4 regions of the Peribacillus sp. B2I2 genome follow, and region 3 is predicted to be linked to each of the others. Evidence: predicted binding sites of a transcription regulator. Region 3 holds the regulator's gene; each other region holds the start of a gene.
What was found. The regulator LexA, encoded in region 3, represses DNA repair genes until DNA is damaged. The targets are predictions, from matches to a motif close to CGAACATATGTTCG.
Positions count from the first base shown of each region.

Region 1 (3,218 bases), 760 kb from region 3:
CATTTTTTAATCCTAATGCATTTTCAGTGCATATGCAAGCAATTTTGATAAATGATGAAATTTTTGTTAACAAGATTATGTTTTCCTGAGATAGGGAAAGTATGAAGATATATGGATAATAATTCTTGCAATTTCAGGGGAAAGTGATATATCTAAAATAAACGGTTTTTAATAAGTTTATGCTGCTTTTATAGTAGCATGTCGAGGGAGATAATTATGGATTTGGATACTATACGTGAGTGGTTTACACTTGATCATATATCGGCGCTTATTCAGCAATATCGCTCATTCGGTCCAATTCCTGGGATCTTACTGCCGATGCTGGAAGCCTTTTTGCCCTTTTTGCCCTTAGTGGTGTTCGTGCTTGCTAATGCAACGGCTTTTGGTCTCTGGTGGGGGTTTTTATTTTCTTGGATTGGTGCTGTAGCTGGTTCTTTTTTGATCTTTTTAATTATTAGAAGATATGGTCAAATGAGGTTTTTTCGATTTTTGCAAAAACATAAGCAGGTACAGAGGTTGATGGTTTGGGTGGAAAGCCATGGATTCGGTCCCATGTTCATACTGCTCTGCTTCCCTTTTACTCCATCGGCTATCGTGAATATCGTGGCTGGACTTTCAAAAGTCAGTCCTTTGCAATATGGACTTGCAGTCGTAGGAGGGAAAGCGGTGATGATTTTTACGATCAGCTTCGTAGGTTACGATTTAGTGTCCTTAATACATAAGCCTGTACGTACGATCATTATCGGGATTGTCATCTTTATCCTGTGGTATGTAGGAAAAAGACTGGAAGTCCGGTTAAATAAAAGCATGAAGAGAGAAGAAGGACAATAAATTAGTATATAAATGTAGTAGGGGTTGAACTAGATGGAAAAAACAAACAAGAATACTTTATCCGATTGGATAAAAGCAGCCATGATAGCTTTTGTTATTTACATCTTAATCCGTACTTTTTTCTTTTCAAGCTATGATGTTGAAGGAAAATCGATGCAGCCGACCCTTGAAGATGGCAATAAACTTGTCGTGAATAAAATCAATTACCAGATTCATGATATCAACCGATTTGACATTATTGTTTTTCATGCGAATTCACAAGAAGATTATGTTAAGCGAGTTATAGGGATTGCAGGTGACCGCATTCGTTATAAAGATGATTGGCTTTACGTAAATGGTGAGAAAGTGGATGAGCCTTATCTTGAGAAATATAAGGAAGGTTTTCCGGGACAGGATTTTACGGGTGATTTTACCTTAAAAGAATTGACGGACATGACCACAGTCCCGGAGGGCAAGCTTTTTGTAATGGGTGATAATCGTCTTGAAAGTGCGGACAGCCGTCACTTTGGTTATATACCTGTTGAAAATGTTATCGGTAAAGTCGATGTTCGATATTGGCCGCTCAAAGAATTCAATTATAGATTTACAGGTGAATGATTCGAAGCCCGAAAATTATGAGGGCTTTTTCTTTTGGGGAAAACGCGAACGTACGATTGGTGTTTTTTTAAGGGAAACGGTAAAATAATAGAAAGTGTGCCTAATTGGAAACAGAAACCTAGTCATAAAAAAGAAAGTATTTCTGGTATGATAGATCTAGATATTATGTTGTATAAGGGGGAAAAGAGATGTCACTCCGTTTTTTACTGGGAAGATCGGGTGCAGGGAAAACTTCGCATATATTGGACGAAATTCGCTCCAAATTGGCAGAAGATCCCGAAGGCAATCCAATTATCTACCTCGTTCCTGATCAGATGACGTTTCTATCTGAATATAAATTAATTAAAACACCAGACCTTGCCGGAATGATCCGGACACAGGTTTTCAGTTTTAGCAGGCTGGCTTGGCGCGTTCTTCAGGAAACTGGGGGAATGAGCCGGCTACATTTGGACAGCGTTGGCGTTAATATGTTGATACGGAAGATCATGGATGATAAAAAGGAAGATTTAAAGATGTTTCGCCGCTCTGCTGAAAAGCAGGGGTTCATTGCACAGATGGAACTAATGCTGGCTGAGTTCAAGCAGTATTGCATCCAACCTGATGACATTCAAAATTATTTGGCCGAAACATCACCGTCCGGCAGCGGCATTCAGGATAAACTGCATGACCTTGAATTGGTCTATCAGGCTTTTGAGGATGAAATGGTTGACAAATATTTAGATTCCGAAGACTATTTCACTTTGCTTATCGAGAAAATGTCAGAGTCTTCATATATAAGGAATGCGGATATATATATCGATGGTTTTTATAGCTTGACGCCACAGGAATTATTGATTGTGGAAGAAATGATGAAGCTGTGCAGGAGTGTAACGATCTCGCTGACGTTAGATCAGCCCTACAGGCAATATGCTCCTGATGATTTGCAATTGTTCAGGCAAACGGGGAATCTGTATCATCACCTTTATCAGGCTGGATTGAGGAACGGTATACCAATTACAGAAGATCGAATCTTAAAAGGGACTGAGAGGTTCGGAAAGAGTCCGGGGCTGAATCATCTGGAAACTTATTTTGCCATTCGTCCTGCACGGACGTTTGAGCATTCACCTGATGTAACGATTGCCCAGGCAGTTAACCGCAGGGCTGAGATTGAAGGAGTTGCCCGGGACATCTTGTCGCTGGTCAGACAAAAACAGCACCGTTTCCGTGATATTGCGATTTTAGTCCGTAATGGAGAAGCATACGCAGATATCTTACAAACCGTGTTTAGGGATTATCAAATTCCATTGTTCGTCGATTCCAAACGGACCATGCTGAATCATCCCCTGATTGAACTGATTCGTTCCACCTTGGAGATCATCAATGGCTATTGGCGTTATGAGCCGGTATTTCGTGCAATCAAGACGGAGCTTCTATTTCCTCTGCAAAAAAATCACGATAGGATGCGCGAACAGGTAGATAAGCTGGAAAACTATGTGCTCGCCCGTGGAATTAAAGGAAGCAGGTGGACGTCCAAAGATCGTTGGACCTACCGGCGCTTCCGCGGACTGGAACTCGAGGACCGGAACCAAACGGATAAGGAAATGAAGCTTGAGCAAGAGTTGAATGAGATGAAGCAATTATTTACCGAGCCCATCTTGAAGCTCTCAAAACGGGTTAAGAAGGCTGCTAATGGCAGGGAATTGTGTGAAGCCCTTTATCTATATCTTGAAGAATTGCATGTACCGGAAAAATTGGAAAAGCTTAAACTAGAGGCAGAAGAATCAGGTGATTTGGTATCGGCTAGAGAGCAT
Region 1 covers NZ_JBGCCB010000001.1:1,214,999-1,218,216, forward strand. Annotated here, with positions in the region: gene ABIE66_RS06200 (TVP38/TMEM64 family protein) at 217-831, shown strand; gene lepB (signal peptidase I) at 865-1,428, shown strand; gene addB (helicase-exonuclease AddAB subunit AddB) at 1,617-3,218, shown strand, end outside.
Region 1: a site for LexA is predicted at 1,474-1,487, ahead of addB (helicase-exonuclease AddAB subunit AddB). Genes of this name have one in related genera too.

Region 2 (3,218 bases), 3.3 Mb from region 3:
AATGGGTGAATGAGGAAGGCAAAGCCGTACTTGTTAAATATCACTGGGAACCGAAACAAGGGATCAAGAACCTGACGCAGCAAGAGGCTAATGAAATTCAAGCTACGAATTTCAATCATGCCACACAGGATTTATATGAAGCGATCGAACGCGGGGACTACCCGGAATGGGATCTCAACGTACAGATCATGAGTGATGATGATCATCCCGAGTTGGATTTTGATCCTCTTGATGACACAAAGATCTGGCCGAAAGATGAGTTCCCATGGCTGCATGTCGGTACGATGGTATTGGATAAAAACCCGGAAGACTACTTCACTGAAGTGGAACAGGCTGCATTCGGCACGGGTGTCCTAGTGGATGGACTGGACTTCTCTGATGACAAGATGTTACAGGGACGTACATTCTCTTATTCCGATACACAGCGTCACCGTGTTGGCGCGAATTATCTGCAATTGCCGATCAATGCTCCAAAGAAGCCAACAGCCACGAATCAGACGGGCGGACAGATGCAATATGAAGTTGGCAGAGGTAACCAAAGCCCCCACATCAACTACGAACCATCAACTGTAGGAGGTTTGAAAGAAGCCAAGCAGACGGGCAAGGAGCATACACCTTTGGTAGAAGGAAAACTTGTTCGTGAGACAATCGATCGCCAAAACAATACGAAGCAGGCTGGTGAAACATTCCGTGAATTCGAAGATTGGGAAAAAGACGATTTAATCTCCAATTTAGTGTCGGCATTGGCTCCTGCCGACAAGCGCATTCAGGAAAAAATGATAGCCCTTGCCGAAGAGGCTGATGAAGAGTATGGCCGCAGATTAAAAGAGGGATTAGCCTCGGCTTCTGAACATACGGAATCTTCAAAACCTATGGGTGGAACGGATAACCCAGAGGATGCAGTCAGAAAAGGACATGAAGCAGATCCATATTGATTGGTCTGAAAGGAAGCAAACTTCCCTTTAAAGGGTTTGCTTCTTTTTTTAATGGGCATAATTTATGGATGGGTGGAATGGTCTTCAGGGGATGCCGTCTAAAATCAAGCAGGAAATAGATTGGCAAAAAACTTCATAATCATTTAAACTGAAACTACTCTATTTTTCTCTTATAAAGGAGATGAAAAAATGATTAAAATTCTTTCTGCCCTTTTCCTTCCTTGTCTACTTGTCATGCTATTTTCAAGAGTCACCTATAACAATGTCGTTGGCCTTGTTTTAACGGTTGCCTTGATTACAGCTTCCGCATATAAAGGTTATACGCATACAAACTTATTGATCATCGTGGATGCCTTATCCCTGACTGTGGGATTTTGGTTATCAAAAAGAATGATGAAACAAACATCCAAGAGCGCCTGACATCAAAGGTGCTTTTTTTGTACTCAACTTGTCATTCCCCTCAATACCCATCGAGTCTATAAACAAAAAGCAGAATGGATGTTCGCTTATCGCTGGTTTGTTTTGAGGCGATTGTGGTAGAATGTGTATATATACATTCTTAAACCGGAATAAATAGAAGGGATATAGCCATGTCCCGTTTTCATATAAAAATATTTCAATAGGAGGCTATGCTTGGTGAAGGATAAGTTTGAGTTAGTCTCAAAATACTCTCCTGAAGGAGATCAACCTGCAGCAATTGAAATGCTTGTCGAAGGCATTAAAGAAGGCAAGGAAATGCAGACATTATTGGGGGCAACGGGGACAGGGAAGACGTTCACCGTTTCCAATGTGATTCAACAAATAAATAAACCGACTCTTGTCATTGCCCATAATAAAACGTTGGCAGGACAGCTTTACAGTGAATTCAAAGAGTTTTTCCCAAATAATGCCGTTGAATACTTCGTCAGCTATTATGATTACTACCAGCCAGAAGCTTATGTTCCATCCACGGATACATTCATTGAAAAAGATGCAAGCATCAATGATGAAATCGATAAACTGCGTCACTCGGCTACCTCTTCATTGTTCGAAAGGAAAGATGTCATCATCATCGCCAGCGTTTCGTGCATATATGGACTCGGTTCCCCGGAAGAGTACCGCGAGATGGTCGTTTCTCTCCGAACAGGCATGGAAATAGACCGGAACACCTTGCTGCACAGACTCGTGGATATTCAATATGAGCGGAATGATATTGCTTTCCAACGGGGGACTTTCCGCGTTCGTGGCGACGTGGTCGAAATTTTCCCTGCCTCACGTGATGAACATTGCGTAAGGGTCGAGTTTTTCGGAGATGAGATTGACCGTATCCGTGAAGTGGATGCCCTGACTGGTGAAATCACCGGTGAACGTGAACATATCGCCATTTTCCCGGCTTCCCATTTCGTTACTCGCGAAGAGAAAATGAGGATAGCCGTTCAAAATATCGAAACGGAACTGGAAGAGCGATTGAAGGAATTAAGGGAAGATGAAAAGCTCCTTGAAGCCCAGCGCTTGGAGCAGAGGACCCGTTATGATTTGGAAATGATGCGGGAAATGGGCTTTTGTTCAGGGATCGAGAACTATTCCCGCCATTTAACGCTTCGCCCCTCAGGTGCGACACCTTACACTTTAATGGATTACTTTCCAGAGGATTTCCTTTTGGTCGTGGATGAATCACACGTGACCCTTTCGCAAATCCGGGGAATGTTCAATGGGGATCAGGCACGTAAGCAAGTACTCGTCGATCATGGCTTCCGTCTGCCGTCTGCAAAGGATAACCGCCCGCTAAGATTTGAAGAATTTGAAAAAAAGGTCCATCAATCCATATTCGTTTCGGCAACTCCGGGACCATATGAACTCGAACATACGCCAGAAATGGTTCAGCAGATCATCCGTCCTACCGGCTTGCTGGATCCAACGATAGAAGTGCGGCCGATTGAAGGACAGATAGATGACTTGATCGGTGAAATACAAGAGCGCGTCAAAAAGAACGAGCGAGTCCTCATTACGACCTTAACGAAAAAGATGTCTGAGGATTTAACCGATTATTTAAAGGAAATTGGCATCAAGGTCCAATACCTTCATTCGGAAGTGAAGACCTTGGATAGGATAGAAATCATCCGGGAACTGCGAATGGGCAAATATGATGTACTCGTGGGAATCAATCTTTTAAGGGAAGGCCTGGATATTCCGGAAGTGTCATTAGTGACAATTCTGGATGCCGATAAAGAAGGGTTCCTTCGCTCGGAGCGCTCGCTTATTCAAACGATGGGCCGTGCAGCCCGTAATGCCAACGGCCACGTC
Region 2 covers NZ_JBGCCB010000001.1:5,237,158-5,240,375, reverse strand. Annotated here, with positions in the region: gene ABIE66_RS26200 (catalase) at 1-935, shown strand, start outside; gene ABIE66_RS26195 (CsbA family protein) at 1,125-1,355, shown strand; gene uvrB (excinuclease ABC subunit UvrB) at 1,572-3,218, shown strand, end outside.
Region 2: a site for LexA is predicted at 1,427-1,440, ahead of uvrB (excinuclease ABC subunit UvrB). Genes of this name have one in related genera too.

Region 3 (3,218 bases):
GTTGATCGAAGGGTATTTAGCAAGTCAGATCCCCCTGCAACAAAAAAGATTCATGAAATCCAACGAGTGCCATCTAGGGTCTAATCCGTCTTTTGATAAGATTCCCTATAAGATAAAATACCAGTTTTGAGTGCAGAATAATTGCCAATGCTTGCATAGCCATAAAACCAGCCCATGAAAATTCCTGCAACCAAATGATGACGGTGGCTAATGAAAATGGAAATGAATAAGCCAATACCCAAAGCGATGGTAGGGATGAATTTTGGTGGAATATGAAAAATGACCTTAATAAGTTGAGTAAGAATCATGATGGTAGGAATGGCTATCACTGCATCCCAAAAGTTTGTATGGATAGTTGGGTAGTCCATAATGTCACCACCTTAATTTAGAAGTTTCAAAATTAATTTTTACCATTTATAAAAGGTTTATACCATAGTAATTCATTAAATGATTGATCAAATAAAGTATATGCAAATGGTATGAAGATTTTCAGCTTCAATTAAAATGCCATCAATCCATTGAATATTAATGGGTTTGATGGCTTTTACTAGAGAGGGAGAATGATTAATCCAAATTGAAGCCGTACTTTGTAAGTTATCACCTTATTGATAATAGTGAAAACAATTAATAACATTTTTTTTGCTGGACAAGCTGTAAAGTTTTTCAAAGTTTAGAATACGATAAGAATGAAGATATCCAACTAATAATGGGAGGTTCTAATGAGCGAGGAATCGTTTATTAAGGAAATTGCTCCTTATGCCCAAAAAATTCAAAAGGAATTTAAAATTTTACCTTCTGTTGTCATTGCACAGCTTGTTTGGAGAGTGGTTATGGGACAAGCTTATTAGCAAATCAAGGGAAAAATATATTCGTACAAAAGGTGACTATAAAGGAGAGTCTGTCATTATTCAAACAATCGAATAAGTCAACGATGCGCCTGTTCAAGTATGGTCCAAATTCAGAAGATATCCAACATGGGCAGAAAGTTTACAAGATCTTGCCAATCTATATGTAAAGGGGACTTCATGGAATAGAAGTTTGTATACAGCTGTCATTAGGAAAAAAGATTACAAAAAGGCACTTCAAGCAATATTCGATGCGGGCTACGCCTCGGACCCGAAATATATAGAAAAACTGGTGAATCTAATCGAAACAAGTGATTTAACTAAATATGACGCAAGCAACGAAGAGGTCTATCATATAGTCAAAAAGGGGGAATCCGTCTCTAAACTTGCCAAAGCATATGGTTCTACACAAGTGCAGATTCAACAGTGGAAGGGTTGGCCGATCTTAATCTCATTAAAGTGAACCAAAGATTAAGAGTGAAATGAACTTTTAAAAGGGAGCGGGATTTTAACGCTCCCTTTTTTTATTGGAATGCGGGTTTCCTATTTTTCAAAATACATATATCCAGAAAGGCGTTAGTTTCCCTTTCATCCTGCATAAATGAGAAAGGATGTTAATAATCTTAAGAAAACTCGATTCTATCAAAAAAATATATCAAAACCTAGTCTTCCATATGCATAATGAGAGAATTCGAGACATAAATTAAACAAACAAAAAAAGCGCGGTTAGCGCTTTTAGTGTATTTGTCTATATAAGCCTATAACTTTTCCAAGTATCGAAACATCTCTTAAAATAATTGGTTCCATATTCGAGTTCTCAGGCTGAAGCCTTATGTAATCCGGTTCCTTAAAGAATCGTTTTACAGTGGCTTCATCATCTTCCGTCATGGCCACGACGATATCTCCATTATTGGCGCTGCTTTGTTGTTTCACGATGACATAATCTCCATCATGAATTCCTGCTTCGATCATACTTTCACCCATGATTTCCAGCATGAATACATGGTCATCATGCGGAACCATGCTTTCGGGAAGCGGAAAGTATTCTTCTATGTTTTCGATGGCCGTTATCGGCATGCCCGCTGTTACTTTTCCAAGTAACGGAACGTTCACGACATTAACTTTGGGGATATTGTTCGCTTCCTCCAAATTCAGTATTTCAATGGCCCTCGGCTTGGTTGGGTCACGTCTTATCAGGCCTTTACTTTCCAGGCGGGATAAATGTCCGTGTACTGTTGAACTTGATGCAAGTCCAACTGCTTCACCAATCTCCCGTACGGAAGGTGGATACCCTTTTTGGCGGACCTCTTCTTTAATGAAATCAAGGATATCTTGCTGCCGTTTTGATAGTTTAGTCATATGTGCACCTCTTCTCCAATGTTCTTTGCTACATTATAGCATGGCCCCCAACTCTATACAAACATAAGTTCGAATTTTGTTGTTGACTGAAACAAACGTTCGTATTATAATTTGGACGTAACATACGAACGAACATTCGCTTTGGAGGGATATTTATGAAAAAATTATACAAAAATTATATTTCTACGATTCTATTAGCGGGATCGGTATTCATCTTTTCAATTTTATTCTCTTGTACATTAGACAATGATCAAAAAAAGGATTTCCTTTCTATAGAAGTAAGTGAAGGCGACACCCTATGGGGAATTGCCGAAGAGTATGAAGAAGCTGATTTGACAAAAAAAGAATTCATTGGTTGGATAGAAGAGCATAATGGAGTCAGGGCGGATACGATTAAACCTGGTCAAGTCATTGTCATACCGGTTAAAGGGGAAGAACTTGTTCAGAATTTGGCCAGTCAGCAGTAAGTAGTGAAGGTAGGGTATTATGAAAGCAGTAATCTATTGTAGGGTTAGCACAGAAAAAGAATCCCAGGAAACATCATTGGCAAGGCAGGAAGATGAATTAGTTAAATTGGCGGAAAAGATGGATGTGGAAGTTGTTTCCATAATAAAAGAACAGGCAAGCGGTTATGAGTTAAATCGGGATGGCATATTTGACATGCTTGAACTATTTAAAACCAAAGAAGCTGAAGTTCTATTAATCCAGGACGAAACTAGACTGGGGAGGGGAAATGCCAAAATAGCCCTTTTCCATGTCATCCTTAAAGAAGACGTGAAAATTTATACGCTCTCACACGATGGAGAACTTGAGTTATCTGATTCGGATGCCATGGTCATTCAGATAGTCGGTATTGTAGAAGAATATCAAAGGAAACTACATAATCTAAAAATAAAACGCGGGATGATAAGAGCGGTTGAAAAAGGATACCGTCCGCAAAAAAACCTTCATAACCAAAGGAATTCTACTGGAAGGGACCGTATGGAGATTCCAATTGAAGAAATTATTAAACTC
Region 3 covers NZ_JBGCCB010000001.1:1,975,247-1,978,464, forward strand. Annotated here, with positions in the region: gene ABIE66_RS09940 (hypothetical protein) at 81-368, opposite strand; gene ABIE66_RS09945 (hypothetical protein) at 720-848, shown strand; partial or broken gene ABIE66_RS29045 (glucosaminidase domain-containing protein) at 952-1,308, shown strand; gene lexA (transcriptional repressor LexA) at 1,581-2,204, opposite strand; gene yneA (cell division suppressor protein YneA) at 2,360-2,671, shown strand; gene ABIE66_RS09970 (YneB family resolvase-like protein) at 2,691-3,218, shown strand, end outside.

Region 4 (3,218 bases), 2.7 Mb from region 3:
ACATTCAAATTTATATCCTAAATACTTTAAGGAATATAACTATGAAAATGTGAAGGAAGTTTTCAAAAGTCTGGTTAATAACGAAAGTTTCATTTTCCTTTTGTTAGAAGATAATGAAGAAGCTCTTGGCTATGCTTGGATAGAGATAAGAGAATATCCAGAAAATGCGTTTAAAAAAGGATATAAGTCTGTTTATGTACACCAGATTAGCATAGTAGAAACTAAGAGGAATAAGGGTTATGGTTCAAGCCTTATGGAATGTATATATGAAATGGCGAACGATCGAGGAATAGATTTAATAGAATTAGATTATTGGTTTGAGAACAGTGTTGCAAAGGACTTCTATAAAAAGCAAAATTTTATAAAGTACAGAGAATTTGTTTATAAAGAACTGTAATTCTTACGGAACTAAAGGAGCAGTTTGGTTACACAAGGAAAATTAAAGATTTAATTGGGGGATACTTGTATGATAAAAAAGATTTATATTGTGAGACATTGTGAAGCACAAGGCCAACCTTCGGAAGCACAACTAACAAAAAAAGGATTGAAACAAGCGAAATATTTATCTGAATTTTTCTCCAATACTAAAATTGATCGAATCATATCAAGTCCATTTTTACGTGCTATTCAATCAGTAGAACCAATAAGTGAGAAAATAAACTTAAAAATAGAGATTGATGAACGTTTGTCAGAACGCACACTAAGTACAACGGACCTACCTGACTGGTTTGAAAAACTTAAAGCAACGTTCAATGATATGGAGTTGAAATTTGAAGGAGGAGAGTCGAGTCAAGAAGCAATGAACCGAATAGTAAGCGTTGTAGATGAAGTTTTTAAAAGTGAAACTGAAAACACAATAATCGTTACTCACGGAAATTTAATGTCTTTACTGCTAAAGAATTATAATAATAACTTTGATTTTGAATGTTGGAGGAATCTTAGTAATCCTGACGTCTTTCAATTAACTTTTACAAAAAATGATGTAAATATTGAACGTATATGGCAAGAAGAAACAATAATAAATATTTGATTAGGCGTATTATTTTGTTCAACTAACAAGTGCTTTACTCAATAAGGGAGTTGCATTGGCAGCTCTTTTTCTTATATTTGTGAAGGATTGTACTTAAACTAACAGGTGCGTTATTTCCATAGGGCATAAAGGAATTCCACAATAAGTGGTCTCTTTTATTTGTTCAAAAATCAACTTTTCTCTTGCCCGAACTTATTTGTGGAAGGGATTTTTTTCTGTCTTTAACAGGAACATTTGTTCGTTTATAATGGATGTAAAGGAGGGATCTTTCTGATGAGTACAATTCGTGATAGAGGGCTCGTTAAATGGCAAGCAGCATTCATTATGCGATGGAATATCATTTACCAATAAGTTTTAGATTGCATAACGAGGGAAATCCACATGAATTATACGGACATTGTGTGTACATACATCCTTTCACGAAAGAGCTACGAATTCAAAAGAAAGATAGTTCCTTTGAGTATATAAAGTTTGATAATATCATTAGTGTAATCGTTGAGGATTAATAAAAGCCCTTACTCACTTTGAGTAGGGCTCTTTTTTTGTTGAAGCTCTGTTAAAGATGTTGTTGAATTTCTTAATGAACTAAAGGAGCAGGTTAGTTCCATAAAAAATGCTATGTAGGGAAGTATTTCTTTTAGGATATTTATCGGAACGTAATTATATATTGAATATAGGAACGAGGATATATGAATGAAAAAAAGAAGTTTTGCCATTAAGGAATTCTTATTGGAGTATTTTATCACTGGTTTGTGTTTTATTAGGAATTCTATTCTGGTTTATATACTTTTTGGTTCCTAGTCAAAATATAGGTCTTGACCAAGGGTTCCCAATGTGGGCTTGGACTTTTATTATGAATCCAATTTGTCTCAACTTGGCTAGGATTGGTTCAAAATTCACTAATAAATTTTCCATGTTTGGGATCACAGGGAATCTATTTATGACATTTAGTGTATTTTTTGCTTGGTATATTGGTTATCTAGTTGAATGGCTGTCCTCCATTGTTCATTAAAACTTTTCTAGTATCTGCTGAACGCTAACTTTTTATAATATAGGTGACAATTAACATCAGGTGGACAATATATTTTGAGGAGAACTTTAGATAAAAAAAATACAGTATAGCAAAGTTTTATTTAGTAGTAGGACTATTTTTAACAATTGGTTATTCAAGTTTTGCTAAAGATATAGTAGAAAAGCTTACTACGCAAATGAATAATCCTGAAATGAATTGGATATGGTTATATTTTTTATTTGTTGGCATTATTCATTTCTCAATAAATAATCTTAAAAGGAAATAATTGATTAGCTTACGATAATTAATAACTAACACACAATTGAACCAAAGGGACAGGAGGGTGAATGGTGACATATTTTTAGATCCAAGATAGTATTCATAGATTGGGAATAGAATAAAAGTATTATTTTACTATTTTTTTGTTTTCATATACTTTAATTTATTGTAAAATCTACATTGTTGTAAAATATTATAATTGGAGGAAAAAAATGAAAAAAGTAAGATTTATGATTTTTGGTTTATTTTTATACTGTATTACATCTACCGTAAGTTATGCTTCTGCCGAAGGAACAGTAGATGACACTGTAAATCTTCAAGTAAAACAAAATCTATTTTTAGAAATTCCAAAAGATGGTGGTACACCAGAAGAAATAGAAGAACTAATTAATATTTATGAAAGTGCGGGTTGGATTGCAGATGGTGATTTTTTTATTAAAGAAGTAAACCAACAAAATGTAGTGGTAGAATATGCAGGCGATACATACCACACTTCTCCTGAGGGTACTGTACAGATTCCTGTTGAAGAAAGCCAAGGAGAAGAAATCGAAGTATTGGTTAATTCTGTAGGTGATGAAATGGATCCTCACTTAGTTGAGGTTGATAAAGTTTCGACAACCAAGATTGTTCAAGATATATACCTAGATGAAATTCTTGAGGAAATGGGTAATCCAAATCTACAAGAAGAAGAACAAGTAACTGAAACAACTGACCAGAATGCTTCAGATATTGTAGGAAGCGTATCAGCAGGTACATCGTACTCTCGCGGAGCTACGGTTCACTGTAATCGCTTTAATGGGTATCTGGGTGACGGAAAGTACTATGATAAATTTGATCATCCGGTCTTGGCAGCTAAAAATTTTGTGCAAAGTGACTGTGATGTTGCGTTATTCTGGT
Region 4 covers NZ_JBGCCB010000001.1:4,704,641-4,707,858, reverse strand. Annotated here, with positions in the region: gene ABIE66_RS23420 (GNAT family N-acetyltransferase) at 1-397, shown strand, start outside; gene ABIE66_RS23415 (histidine phosphatase family protein) at 470-1,030, shown strand; gene ABIE66_RS23410 (YolD-like family protein) at 1,336-1,536, shown strand; gene ABIE66_RS23405 (hypothetical protein) at 2,534-3,218, shown strand, end outside.
Region 4: a site for LexA is predicted at 1,258-1,271, ahead of ABIE66_RS23410 (YolD-like family protein). Genes of this name have one in related genera too.